3 regions of the Vreelandella sp. 162(4c) genome follow, and region 1 is predicted to be linked to each of the others. Evidence: predicted binding sites of a transcription regulator. Region 1 holds the regulator's gene; each other region holds the start of a gene.
What was found. Region 1 encodes LexA, which represses DNA repair genes until DNA is damaged. Its sites were predicted from a motif close to TACTGTNTANNTANACAGTA; they were not measured.
Positions count from the first base shown of each region.

Region 1 (4,213 bases):
GCGAATATCGCTGCAGAGCTTGCGAACCTGATAGCCATGTTCAACGTTGCGGGCAAACAAAATTACGCCCCCTACCGTCGGTTCTAGCAGCAAGCGTTTTTCTGCAGCCGTCAATTTTGGGCCTTCAAGGTCAAGCATGACCGGGCCTAACGGTTGAGTCATCGTGATAGGTCCATGAAAAGGGGCGATGATTCTAGACGATCGTCTAGCGGTGTCAAAATCTGATCAGTCAAAGGACTGGCGTCCACCGTGCAACCAAACAGGGGTGCCCGGCAACGCTAACGAAAAGATATAGAGCAAATCACTATTGCGTAAACGAATACAGCCGTGGGACGCAGCAACGCCCATGGGCTCGTCAGGCGGCGTCCCGTGCAGGTAAATATAGCGCCGTTGCGAGTCCACCTGACCACCGCGGTTCACGCCCTTTTCCAAGCCACACAGCCACAGTATGCGGGTCAGAATCCAGTCACGCTCTGGATGCTCTTCGGCGAGTTCGGGCGAAAATGTCTCGCCCGTCCAGCGGCGACCTCGAAACACCGCATTTTCGGGCATATCACCGCCAATGGCCGCGCGCACATAGTGCCACCCGCGAGGGGTTTTACCACTGCCGTTGCGCTCCCCGCTTCCGGCAGCACCGGATGAAATAGAACACTCATGGAGCACTTTTGGCCCTCGCCAACAGCGCAGCAACTGTTCGGTAGTATCGATCTCCAGCCAGATATGTTCCGTTGGAGGTAGCTCAGCTAGCGTAGGAGTTCGCATGTTTTCCTTCTTCTGGCTTGGCACCGTCAAGGGCTATGGGTAACGGCGCATTCATAGCAGCCACCACTACCGGGAGCAATCGCCTGACCAAATCACGCACAGAGACCTGCTCGTGGTAATCCTTCTCCGCGATATCGCGTAGCGCATCGAGGCCAGACAGGGTAAAGATTACCGTGCCGAGCACAAAGTGTAGCCGCCAAAAACGCTCGGCGTCAGGCAGATCCGGCGTTGCTTTGCGCACAAGCTCGGTGAAGCGTGTAAACACATCGCCATACTCTTCCTGGATATAACGTCTTAGATGTCCCTGTGCTTGACTGTAGGCAAGACCCAGCAGGCGCATAAACACTTTCAAACTATTGCGCTCGGCGGGCACCGCGAGAACGGTAGTTGCCATGGTCTCGAGCAGTGTTTCCAGCGGGATAACGCGCCCGGCGTGTTGGCCCTCGAGCTCATCTAGCGCAGTATGAAAGCGCTGACTAAACGGATCCAGGTAGCGGGCAAAAACGGCCTGAATCAAGGCTTTTTTGGAACCAAAATGGTAATTAACAGCGGCTAAGTTAACCCGCGCTTTGCTAGTGATGTTGCGCAGCGAAGTTTCAGCAAAACCCCGCTCTGCAAACAGCACCTCGGCGGTGTCGAGTATACGGGTCACCGTATCAGATTGAGCCATGTCGCTCTCCAGGGAAACAGGTGTTTAAAACATAGCAAAATACTATGCCATAACGTAGGCGGGCTCAACGCTTGATTTATTGACAAAATGTGACGTATTAAATAAGCAGAAACTTAGTTTCAAACGATTAGAAAAATTGCATAGACATCGGCAATAGGCACTGACAAGCCATATACTGGACAGAGGAACATACTGTATACTTAAACACTTATTGATTAAGTCGACATTTAACTTGTTACTGTCTATTCACTATTTATGGAGTCTGGTATGTCGCGTCCGCTAACCGCTCGCCAACAGCACGTGTTTGATTTTATCGTTAAGACCATGGGCGAATTTGGCTACCCTCCTACCCGCGCCGAGATTGCCAAAGCACTTGGCTTCCGCTCACCCAATGCGGCTGAAGAGCACCTGCGCGCGCTGGAACGCAAAGGTGTTATTCGCATTATCCGCAACACCTCTCGCGGCATCCGCCTGCCCAACCAGGAACCTCAAGAAGTCCTGGATAGCGCAGTCACCGCCTTACCCACAACCAACGTGGAAGCCCCACCCACTGGCCTGCCTGTGATCGGGGAAGTAGCTGCCGGCAGCCCCATTTTGGCCGCCGAACATATTGATCGCTACTGCCCGCTACCGGCCGAGTACTTCACTCCCAAAGCTGACTATCTGCTGCGCGTACGCGGCCTTTCCATGAAGGATATTGGCATTTTGGAAGGTGATTTACTGGCGGTTCATCGCACCGACCGGGTTCGCGATGGCCAGATCGTGGTTGCCCGCCTGGACGATGAAGTAACGGTTAAACGCTTCAAACGCCAGGGGCACCAAGTGACGCTGTTTGCAGAGAACCCTGATTTTGCGCCCATTGAAATCGACCTGCGCTCTCAAGCGCTCGATATTGAAGGCGTTGGAGTCGGCGTAATTCGTGGTGGCAACGGCCAGGCACTCGGCTAATAAATCCGCTACTGCAGGTCGATATAGCGGTGGTCATTGAAGGTGGCCACCCAGTTTGGGTGATAGACCAGCAGGATGCTCAGCAGCATGCCAGTAATAAATGCCTCTGAAGGCATTAGCAGTGGTAAAAAACGCGCATACTCCTGGGCGAGATAGATCGCCTCAGGGTCTGTACCCGCGACGATAATCAGCACTACCGCCGCCAAGCCTCCTCCCAGCGTTGCCAGCGCCGCGCCAAAAAAGCCGCAGGCAAACAGAAAGACCATCAAGTTATCCGGCAGGCGGCGATCTACCAGCCGCCATACCGTGCCAATAACGGCCGCCGGGACGATCCCAGTAACCAGTACATTTGCCCCCAGCAACATCCACTCATTACGGCCAATCACCACCATGGCAATGTTGATCAGCACGTTGCTAATCAGCGCTAATGGCGCTTTAAAAACGAGTGTCATCAATACTGTAAAAACAAGGTGTAGCGTTAGCCAATCAACAGCCTGGGCACGAAGCTGCCACATCAGCATCACCGCCAGCGTAGCACCCAGCCAGCGGTGCTGAAGCGCTGAATCCGCTATCAACACCTGCCAGGGCCGCCCCCAAAGCGCCCATGCGATCACTGCTAACGAGAGTAGCCAGGTGAGCAGCAGCGCCCAGGGCGCTAATACACCTTGCGCAAATGACATGGCGGCCTCTCAGGTTGATGGGCGGGCATTATAGAGTACTTAGCTAAATACCACTGTCTTGTTGCCATGCACCAACACACGATCCTCTAAGTGCCAACGCAAACCTCGAGCGAGCACGGCTTTCTCCACATCACGACCAAAGCGGACTAGATCAGTAGGCGTATGACAGTGGCTAACGCGATGGATATCCTGTTCGATGATGGGGCCTGCGTCGAGTTCCTCGGTCACATAGTGGCAGGTAGCGCCAATCAGCTTAACCCCCCGCTGGTAGGCCTGGTGGTAGGGCTTAGCCCCGGCAAAAGAGGGCAAAAAGCTGTGGTGAATATTGATCACTCGCCCCGCATAGCGCGCGCACAGCTCAGGGGGCAGTATTTGCATATAGCGCGCCAGCACCACGCAGTCGGCGCGGGCACTGTCGATTTCGGCCTGAACCTTGGCAAACGATGCTTGCTTATTGTCGGGGTCGACCGGTACATGGTGATAAGGAATACCGTACCACTCCGTCAGCGAACGCATATCATCATGGTTGGAGATAACCCCGACAATGTCGCAATCCAGTTCCCCCGCCTGCCAGCGGTAAAGTAGATCTACCAAGCAATGTGACTCCCGCGACACCATCAGCACTACGCGCCTACGCTGCTGGGTATCCACCAGCGACCACTGCATATTGAATTCGCTGGCTATCGGTTCAAATGCCGCGCTCAGCGCTTCCGCCGACATACCTACCGAATCCGCCAGAATTTCGTAGCGCATAAAAAAGCAGCCGGTTTCTAAATCGGAGTGCTGGCTAGCTTCGGTAATGGAGCCACCCTGCTGGGCAATAAAGCTCGATACCCGTGCAACAATACCCACCCGGTCAGGACAGGAAACTACTAAACGATAATAATGAGACATGTGAGCTACTCTTGACCTATTGCTAAGTTAATTATGACAAACCAGCGGCTTAGGTCGCATAGTGTATCGGAAGGCCATGGATGATTGTTAGCTGCCCCTGCCTTCCCGTATAGTTAAGTCACTACTTTTTAGGTTTTTCATAACAGATGCATTCACCACGCGTTCAAATTCGTCCCCGTCGTCGTCCACCGCTGCGCATGTTGCCGCTGGGGGGATGCGGTGAGATTGGAATGAATCTAACGCTATACGGCTATGACGA
Region 1 covers NZ_CM176981.1:5,098,414-5,102,626, reverse strand. Annotated here, with positions in the region: gene nagZ (beta-N-acetylhexosaminidase) at 1-162, opposite strand, end outside; gene AC4EYZ_RS23575 (L,D-transpeptidase) at 226-762, opposite strand; gene AC4EYZ_RS23570 (TetR/AcrR family transcriptional regulator) at 740-1,432, opposite strand; gene lexA (transcriptional repressor LexA) at 1,700-2,380, shown strand; gene AC4EYZ_RS23560 (energy-coupling factor ABC transporter permease) at 2,389-3,060, opposite strand; gene purU (formyltetrahydrofolate deformylase) at 3,100-3,954, opposite strand; gene AC4EYZ_RS23550 (ribonuclease J) at 4,185-4,213, shown strand, end outside.

Region 2 (4,213 bases), 300 kb from region 1:
CGCTGGCCTGACGAACAGGAAGCGGATACGAGGCGTCATGGCGGGGTAAGGTGGCTACACTCACCAAAGCCCGATACTTGCACGGAACGCCATGATGTAAATCCGACAGGCATAAGCGGGAAGGTCGCGCGTCTTACCCTGGGAGGTCTGGTGGTCTGCCACGGTGCTACCGTCGTCGAGAGGCGACGGGAGGGATCACCAGACGTCAGCCGAGGCCATAGTAAGTGCCGGTTCACCACGGCACCAAGGGCCGAACATGAAGAACCGCGAGTAGGCGATAACGTCTCGAGGATCGATCATGAAGACAGACCATGACGCTAATACCGTCACTCACCCAGAGGGGCAGGGGCAGTACCCCGAGTCCCAGCCGGTGAGCGTCGAGACCAGCCCGGCGTCGTTATCGTGGACGAAAGCGGAGCCAACCTCGCTCATGGAACGGGTCGTTGACCCGGAAAACATGGAGCGAGCTTACCGTCGGGTGGTGGCCAACAAAGGCGCACCGGGTGTCGATGGCATGACGGTGCATCAACTGGCTGACCACCTGAAGCAGTACTGGCCAACGCTGCGCGAGCGGCTGTTGGCCGATCAGTACCACCCCAGCCCGATCCGAGCAACCACGATCCCTAAGCCCAAGGGTGGGACGCGGCAGCTCGGTATTCCCACGGTTACCGACCGCCTAATCCAGCAAGCGCTGTCCCAGGTACTGATGCCGATCTTCGACCCGGGCTTCTCCGAGTCGAGTTACGGCTACCGCCCCAAGCGGAGCGCCAAGCAGGCCGTCTCGGCCATGAAGGCCCACGTCACCGCCGGTCACCGCTGGGTGGTCGATCTTGACCTGGAAGCCTTCTTCGACCGAGTGAATCACGACCTGCTGATGGCACGGGTCGCGCGGCGCGTTGACGACAAGCGTGTACTGCGTCTGATCCGTCGCTATCTGGAGGCGGGTATGTTCCAGCATGGCTTGCCCACGCCGAGGCGGCGGGGGACACCCCAAGGCGGGCCCCTCAGCCCGCTACTGGCGAACATCCTGCTGGACGACATGGACAAGGCGTTGGAACGCCGAGGCCACCGCTTCTGCCGCTACGCCGACGATGTACAAATCTATGTACGGAGCCGACGAGCAGGCGAGCGGGTCATGGGCAGCTTGAGTGAGTATCTCGAGAGCTCACTTCGGCTGACGGTCAATCGCCGTAAAAGTGCGGTGGATCGGCCATGGCTACGCGGATATCTGGGCTACAGCCTCACTCGGCACAAGCAGTCGAAACTGACGCTCGCCAAGACAAGCCTGACACGCATGATGCAGCGTGTCCGTGAGATCCTGAAACGTGGCAGGGGGCGTAACATCCAACGGGTAATCGAAGGGTTGAGGCCAGTCCTACGAGGATGGGCTAACTACTTCAATCTTGTTGATGTGAAACGCCCCTTGGAAGCACTGGATCAATGGATACGGCGGCGCTTACGCGGCCTGATCTGGCGACAATGGAAACGCCCATCGACTCGGCGTCGGAAGCTGCGAGGGCTAGGCCTAGACGGGCACCGCGCCTGGAAATCGGCGGGGAACGGTCGAGGCCCCTGGTGGAATGCCGGGGCTTCGCACATGAATCAGGCCCTGCCGAGGAAATGGTTTTATGACCAGGGACTGATCTCGGTACTGGATACGGTAAGATGGCTTAAACGTTCTGCATGAACCGCCGTGGTACGGAACCGTATGCCCGGTGGTGTGAGAGGACAGGGGAGGCGACTCCCCTTCCTACTCGATTGTTCTAGTCACACGAGTATCGACGCCATGGAAGAGCAAAAGCCCGTCGTACCCATTCGCATTTTGGGCATAGACCCTGGCTCCCGGATAACCGGTTACGGGGTGATCGACATTATTGGCGTTAAACCCTGCTACGTAGCGAGTGGCTGTATCCGCACGGCAGAAGGGGCCTTGGAGCAGCGCTTGGCGCAAATTTACGCCGGTCTTAGCGAAGTCGTCGGCCTGCATCGACCCTCCCAGGTGGCCATTGAGCGGGTATTTATGGCCAAAAATCCCGATTCAGCGCTGAAGCTTGGCCAGGCTCGGGGGGCGGCAATGGTGTGTATGGCCAATCATGGCTTGAGCCTTGCCGAGTACGCCGCGCGGCAGATCAAGCAGGCGGTGACCGGCCAGGGCGGCGCGGACAAAGAGCAGGTGCAGCATATGGTGACCGCCATTCTGCAGCTCTCCGCTACTCCCCAGGCCGATGCCGCCGACGCGTTAGCCATTGCGTTAACCCATGCTTATAACGGCTCTGTGTTTAGCAGCCATGGCTTGCCCGCTGCGCCATCTCGGGGCCGCCGTCGCTCAACTGGACGCTGGCGGCTTTAATTCCCGCTGTACCGCTGGCTGAACTACTGGTCACCTGTACAGAGTCGCTTTATAGTAATCACCTGTTTTTCACTCTATTTTTTTCATTCCGGTGCGAGCGTATTTATGATTGGACGTCTGAGTGGTCAGCTAGTGGCAAAGCAACCTCCCTGGATTGTGATCGACGTTCATGGCGTAGGTTACGAACTGGAAACCTCAATGAATACGCTGGTCGCACTTCCTGCGATTAACGAGAGCGTCTCATTATTCACCCATTTAACCATTCGTGATGATGCCCACTTACTCTATGGCTTCGGCCGTGAGCATGAACGTGCTCTGTTCCGCGCCTTGATCAAGGTCAATGGCGTAGGGCCCAAGCTTGCACTCGCCATCCTGTCGGGTATGGACGAAGACGCCTTTATGCGCTGCGTCCGTGATGACGACAGCAAAGCGCTGACAACCCTGCCAGGAGTGGGTAAGAAAACCGCAGAGCGGCTGATTATTGAAATGCGCGACCGTTTTCCTGAGTGGGAAGATGGCAGCGACGCGCTACTGCCCCTTGAAGCCACCAATGGCCGTGCTTCTACCCGCGATAGTCTTGCCGATGCGGAAGCCGCGTTAGTTAGCTTGGGGTATAAACTGACTGAGGCGTCGAAAATGCTCGCCGATATCGACCCCAATCAGTCTACCGAAGCGCTGATTAAAGCTGCGCTCACCCAGCGCATGGGTGGCTAAGCAGGCAGCGGTGTGAGTACGAAATTGTGGGTAGTGGATAGACCTTTGTGAATAGACCTTTTGAATCGCCATAAAGAAGAGCGCCTATGTTAGAACACGATCGGCTGATCGCCGCTGAGCCTGAACAGGGGGAGGGGCGCATTGATTACGCGATTCGCCCCAAGCGGCTGGATGACTATATTGGCCAGCCGCGTGTGCGTGAACAACTGGAAATCTTTATCGGCGCCGCGCGGCTGCGTGAAGAGAGCCTGGATCACACTCTGGTATTTGGCCCCCCAGGGTTAGGTAAAACGACCCTTGCGCATATTATTGCCACCGAGATGGGCGTCGGTATGAAGTCGACTTCCGGGCCGGTACTCGAGCGGGCAGGCGATCTAGCCGCCATGCTGACTAATTTAGAGCCTGGCGATGTACTTTTTATCGATGAAATTCATCGCCTGTCACCGGTGGTCGAAGAAGTGCTCTACCCGGCCATGGAAGATTTTCAGCTCGATATTATGATTGGCGAAGGGCCTGCGGCACGTTCGATTAAACTGGATCTTCCCCGCTTCACCCTGGTGGGCGCCACGACCCGGGCAGGATTATTGACCTCCCCGCTGCGTGACCGATTTGGTATCGTGCAGCGGCTTGAGTTTTATAACCTGGAAGAGCTAACAGAAATTGTCTCGCGTTCAGCGCGCTTGTTAGGCGTTGAAACCAGCCATGATGGCGCCATTGAAGTGGCCAGGCGTTCAAGGGGCACGCCGCGAATTGCCAACCGACTGCTACGCCGGGTGCGGGATTACGCCGAAATGAAAGGTAACGGCGTCGTCGATGTCGCCATGGCTGATGCGGCTCTCAATATGCTTAATGTGGATCACCACGGCTTGGATCATATGGATCGGCGGCTACTGCTGGCCATGATCGATAAATTTGACGGTGGGCCGGTGGGTATTGACTCACTCGCCGCGGCGATCAGTGAAGAACGTGACACGATCGAAGACGTTATTGAGCCCTATCTTATTCAGCAGGGCTTGATGATGCGCACTCCCCGCGGCCGGGTGGCCACCCGTCAGGCGTGGCTGCACTTTGAGCGCGTGCCCCACGCACAGGCAACCGATATGGAAGGAGAGCGCCGTCCGTGAGTAGCTGCACAAGAGAAGGTTATCG
Region 2 covers NZ_CM176981.1:5,398,786-5,402,998, reverse strand. Annotated here, with positions in the region: gene ltrA (group II intron reverse transcriptase/maturase) at 299-1,687, shown strand; gene ruvC (crossover junction endodeoxyribonuclease RuvC) at 1,787-2,350, shown strand; gene ruvA (Holliday junction branch migration protein RuvA) at 2,456-3,064, shown strand; gene ruvB (Holliday junction branch migration DNA helicase RuvB) at 3,151-4,188, shown strand; gene ybgC (tol-pal system-associated acyl-CoA thioesterase) at 4,185-4,213, shown strand, end outside.
Region 2: a site for LexA is predicted at 2,375-2,394, ahead of ruvA (Holliday junction branch migration protein RuvA). Genes of this name have one in related genera too.

Region 3 (4,213 bases), 2.1 Mb from region 1:
CAATGAAGATAGACTGAGCCAAAAAGGCCGCCGGCACATGGACGTAAATAATTCGGAAGCTATTACCCTGCTGGTAATCCGCTGGCGCAAACGCCAACCCCCACAGCGAGCCAGTGACGATCAACAGCGCCGCCGCGGCCCAAAACCAGGGCTGTAATTTGGCACTAATGCCGTAGAACCACTTGGGTGATCCCAGCTTGTGTATAAAGGCCCACATAGCGTGTCCCGTCCTTAACCGTTAATACTGATACGCAGCGATGCGGCAATCGCCCACGGCGCCAACATGAGTGAGGCGGCGAGCAGCGCGCCCAGGATAGCCAGGTGTGCGGAGACACCCTCTCCAAAAATGGCCGCCTGCACCGCGCCTGCGCCAAAAATGAGTACCGGGATATACAACGGCAGCACCAGTAGCGAGAGCAGCACTCCGCCCCGTGCCAAGCCAACGGTTAACGCCGCACCGATGGCGCCAATCAAACTCAAGCTTGCCGTACCCAATGCAAGCGACAGCGCCAGCACTGCGTAGCTACCCGCCGGCAGCGCCAGCATAATACCCAATATCGGCGCCATCAGCGCCAACGGTAGGCCTGTCAGCAGCCAGTGTACGGCCACTTTGGCCAAACTTAGCGCGACTAACGGCTGCGGCGCCAATAGCAGTTGCTCCAGACTACCGTCGTCATAATCGCTGCGAAACAGGCTGTCTAATGAAAGCAGCGCGGCTAACAAAGCCGCGACCCACAGCAAACCCGGTGCAATCACCGCTAACAGCTCAGGATCGGGCGAAATAGCGATCGGGAACAGCGTGATCACCAGGGCAAAAAACACCAGTGGATTGAGCACTTCGCCACGACGTCTCAGCAATAGCGTTAAGTCACGCACGAGCGTGGCCTTCACTGCGGTCATTAACCCACCATTATGCTCACGCAGTGGCACTGCTGAAACCTGTTGGGTGGTCTCCGAGCTTTGTGAAGAGCTATTTGAAGCGCCATGTAAAGAGCTGTGCAACCCTTTCTCCTCTACCATACAAGCATCGGTGCCCAGTGGAGGTTTCCGCGAGGGCGCTGTAAACCCCTCCCTGGGCGCTACTTTTGTCATCCATGACAAAAGACCCTCGCTTCAACCTCCCCTGGCACCACGCTGTCGAGCGTTATTTAAGCCGCTATTTCCAATTGAGACAGTCCTGCTTTCTACCCTAGGGATATCCGTCTGAGCAACGGTGAAGCGGTTAACTCGTGGTGTGTCGTTACTAACACGCAGCCCCCCGCCTGAGCGTGGGCAACCAGCTGTCTTTCTAGATCAGCGACGCCGTGGCGATCAATCGCGGTAAAAGGCTCATCCAGTACCCATAGGGCGCGCGGCGTTAACGTTAAGCGCGCCAGGGCAACACGGCGCTGTTGGCCTGCCGAGAGTTGCCCTGCGGGCACATCTTCAAAGCCTGCCAACCCAACCCGTTCAAGGGCTTCCAAGCGCTGATCTTCATTACCACTTTCCCCGCTTAAGGCCTGGTACCAGGCTAAATTTTCTAACGGTGAAAGCCCTGATTTAATGCCTGGTGCGTGTCCTAAATAGAGCAGATTCGCGAGAAAATGTTCGCGTGTCTCGTTCATCGCAGCGCCATTCCAGAACAGTTCGCCCTGGTAGTCACTGAGCTGGCCGGAGAGAATTTTCAGAAGGCTGGTTTTACCACTACCATTGGGCCCTTCAATTCGCACTATTTCACCGCTGCGAACCTCCAGATCCAACCCTTGAAACAGCCAGCGGTCATCGCGTTCACAGGCAAGCTGTCGGGCTTGTAGACACAGGCTCAAGCGTCTCTCCTGGCATATTGATTTCGCGTCGAACTCTACACGTAAAGCCCCTTTCTCGCCACTCACACAATGCGGCGCTGGGTCGCAGCGTGATCTTCATCAATATGTCGTGAGAGCAATTATCTCTGGCACTGTATGCAAAAACAGGTCTACAATGAAAACCACTGTATGAAAGAACATGCAATGGAGATTCTTTGATGACCCTATCGATGGCAGCACCTACCGTTACGTTTGGCCGTAGACAACCGACACCGCGCCCTTACGCAATGGCGCCTAGCATTACCCGACGCAATACCTATGCACTCAAAGTGCGTGGCAATGCACTGTGTGATTGCAACTTGTTCGATGGCGATGTCATTATTATCCGGCGCTATCAACACGATACCCAGACAGAAACTGCCGTTGCCGAAATAAACCAGCAAACGATCGCCTTGAGGCAGCTCTCTATCAGCCGCTTTGGCGTAGAGCTATGGCCAGAAGATACTTTGCAGCCAGCGCTATTTTTGCACAACCGGGATATTCAGGTACTCGGCATGGTAATGGGTGTGAAAAGTGAGACTACCTTTACGGAGCATTAATGCGCTATCGGGTTCCCGAGTTACCCACAGGGTCATGGCACACGGCTGACATTGAAGTAGAAAAGAGCCAATTTATCACCTGGATCTGCCACGCTCCCGATATCAACGCATTCACTACTCTGCTGAATGCGGCGAAAACCGCGCATCCTAATGCCAGCCACCACTGCACTGCCTACATTGCCGGGCCACCCGGCGAGCAAAATCTGATTGGCTTTTCCGATGATGGCGAGCCTGGCGGCACCGCTGGCCGCCCCATGTATCAGGTTCTCCAGGGGAGCCAACTGGGCCAGATTGGCTGTGTGGTCATTCGTTATTTTGGCGGTACAAAGCTCGGCACCGGTGGCTTAGCCCGCGCCTACGCTCAGGCGGTTAGCCATGCCCTTGAGACACTCGCTACCCGGGAAGTGGTTGAGCGCGACACCTACACCCTGCGCCTTACTTTTGCCAATGAAGCGATTGCCCGCGCCTGGTGCGAAGAGCACGACATCCCTATTGAGCAAGCCGACTACGATGGTGATGGCGTTCGCCTGACCATTGGCTGGCCACGGGACTGCCCGCTTGACCTTGCCCCGCTAGAAAACCGCTTGAAGAGTGCTATTGAGGTTCTCTCTGCACCAAAGGCATAACGCAGCAGATGAAAGGGCCCCATATGTCATTGCGAGGAGCTTGCGACGCGGCAATCTCGTTCTGCGGTGGCAAACAAACCGAGATCGCCGCGCTTCGCTCGCGATGACACTCACCGGCCATTGCGAGGAGCCTGCGACGAAGCAATCTCAAGCCTACCCTGAGAACCAACCCCAGATTGCTTCACTGCGTTCGCAATGACACCCCTATGTCGTTGATGGCAGAGGACTAGTTAACCCAGGTATTTAATCATTACCCCGGCCGCGACTGCCGACCCAATAACACCCGCCACGTTGGGGCCCATGGCATGCATCAGCAGGAAGTTATGTGGGTTGGACTCCAGCCCCACCTTATTCGCCACCCGCGCTGCCATAGGCACGGCGGAAACGCCCGCGGCACCTATCAATGGGTTGATGGGCATTTTGCTCACCAGGTTCATCAGCTTGGCCATCAATACCCCAGCGGCCGTGCCGATACCAAAGGCGACAATACCCAGACCTAATATCCCCAGCGTCTCAAATGCCAGGAAACTCTCGGCCATCAGTTTGGAACCTACCGACAGTCCCAGGATAATCGTGACGATATTGATCAAGGCGTTTTGCGCGGTATCCGACAAGCGCTCGACTACGCCACACTCACGCATCAGATTACCGAAGCAGAACATACCGAGTAGCGGTGCCGCATCGGGCAGAAACAGCGCGACCAGAATCAGCAGCATAAGCGGGAAGATGATTTTTTCCAGCTTGGAGACCGGCCGCAACTGGGTCATCTTGATTTGACGCTCTTTATCGGTGGTCAGCAGACGCATGATGGGCGGCTGTATCAGCGGTACCAACGCCATATAGGCGTAGGCAGCCACCGCGATAGCACCCAGCAGCTCCGGCGCCAGCACGCTGGAGACGTAGATGGAGGTCGGGCCATCCGCCCCGCCAATAATACCAATGGCGGCGGCCTGATTGAGCGAGAAATCCATGATGCCCATCGAGGTGAGCGCCACGGCACCAAACAAAGTGGCAAAAATGCCAAACTGAGCGGCCGCACCTAAAAACAGCGTGCGCGGATTGGCCAGCAGCGGACCGAAGTCGGTCATGGCGCCCACACCCATAAAGATAATCAGCGGGGCGATACCTGAACCAATTGCTACTTTATAGAAGTTGTAAAGCATGCCATCGCTATAGCCGACGCCCACGGCGATATCACGTGCGG
Region 3 covers NZ_CM176981.1:1,735,083-1,739,295, forward strand. Annotated here, with positions in the region: gene AC4EYZ_RS07805 (heme ABC transporter permease) at 1-217, opposite strand, end outside; gene ccmB (heme exporter protein CcmB) at 232-900, opposite strand; gene ccmA (cytochrome c biogenesis heme-transporting ATPase CcmA) at 1,185-1,805, opposite strand; gene AC4EYZ_RS07820 (LexA family protein) at 2,003-2,383, shown strand; gene AC4EYZ_RS07825 (IMPACT family protein) at 2,383-3,009, shown strand; gene AC4EYZ_RS07830 (sodium ion-translocating decarboxylase subunit beta) at 3,240-4,213, opposite strand, start outside.
Region 3: a site for LexA is predicted at 1,935-1,954, ahead of AC4EYZ_RS07820 (LexA family protein). Genes of this name have one in related genera too.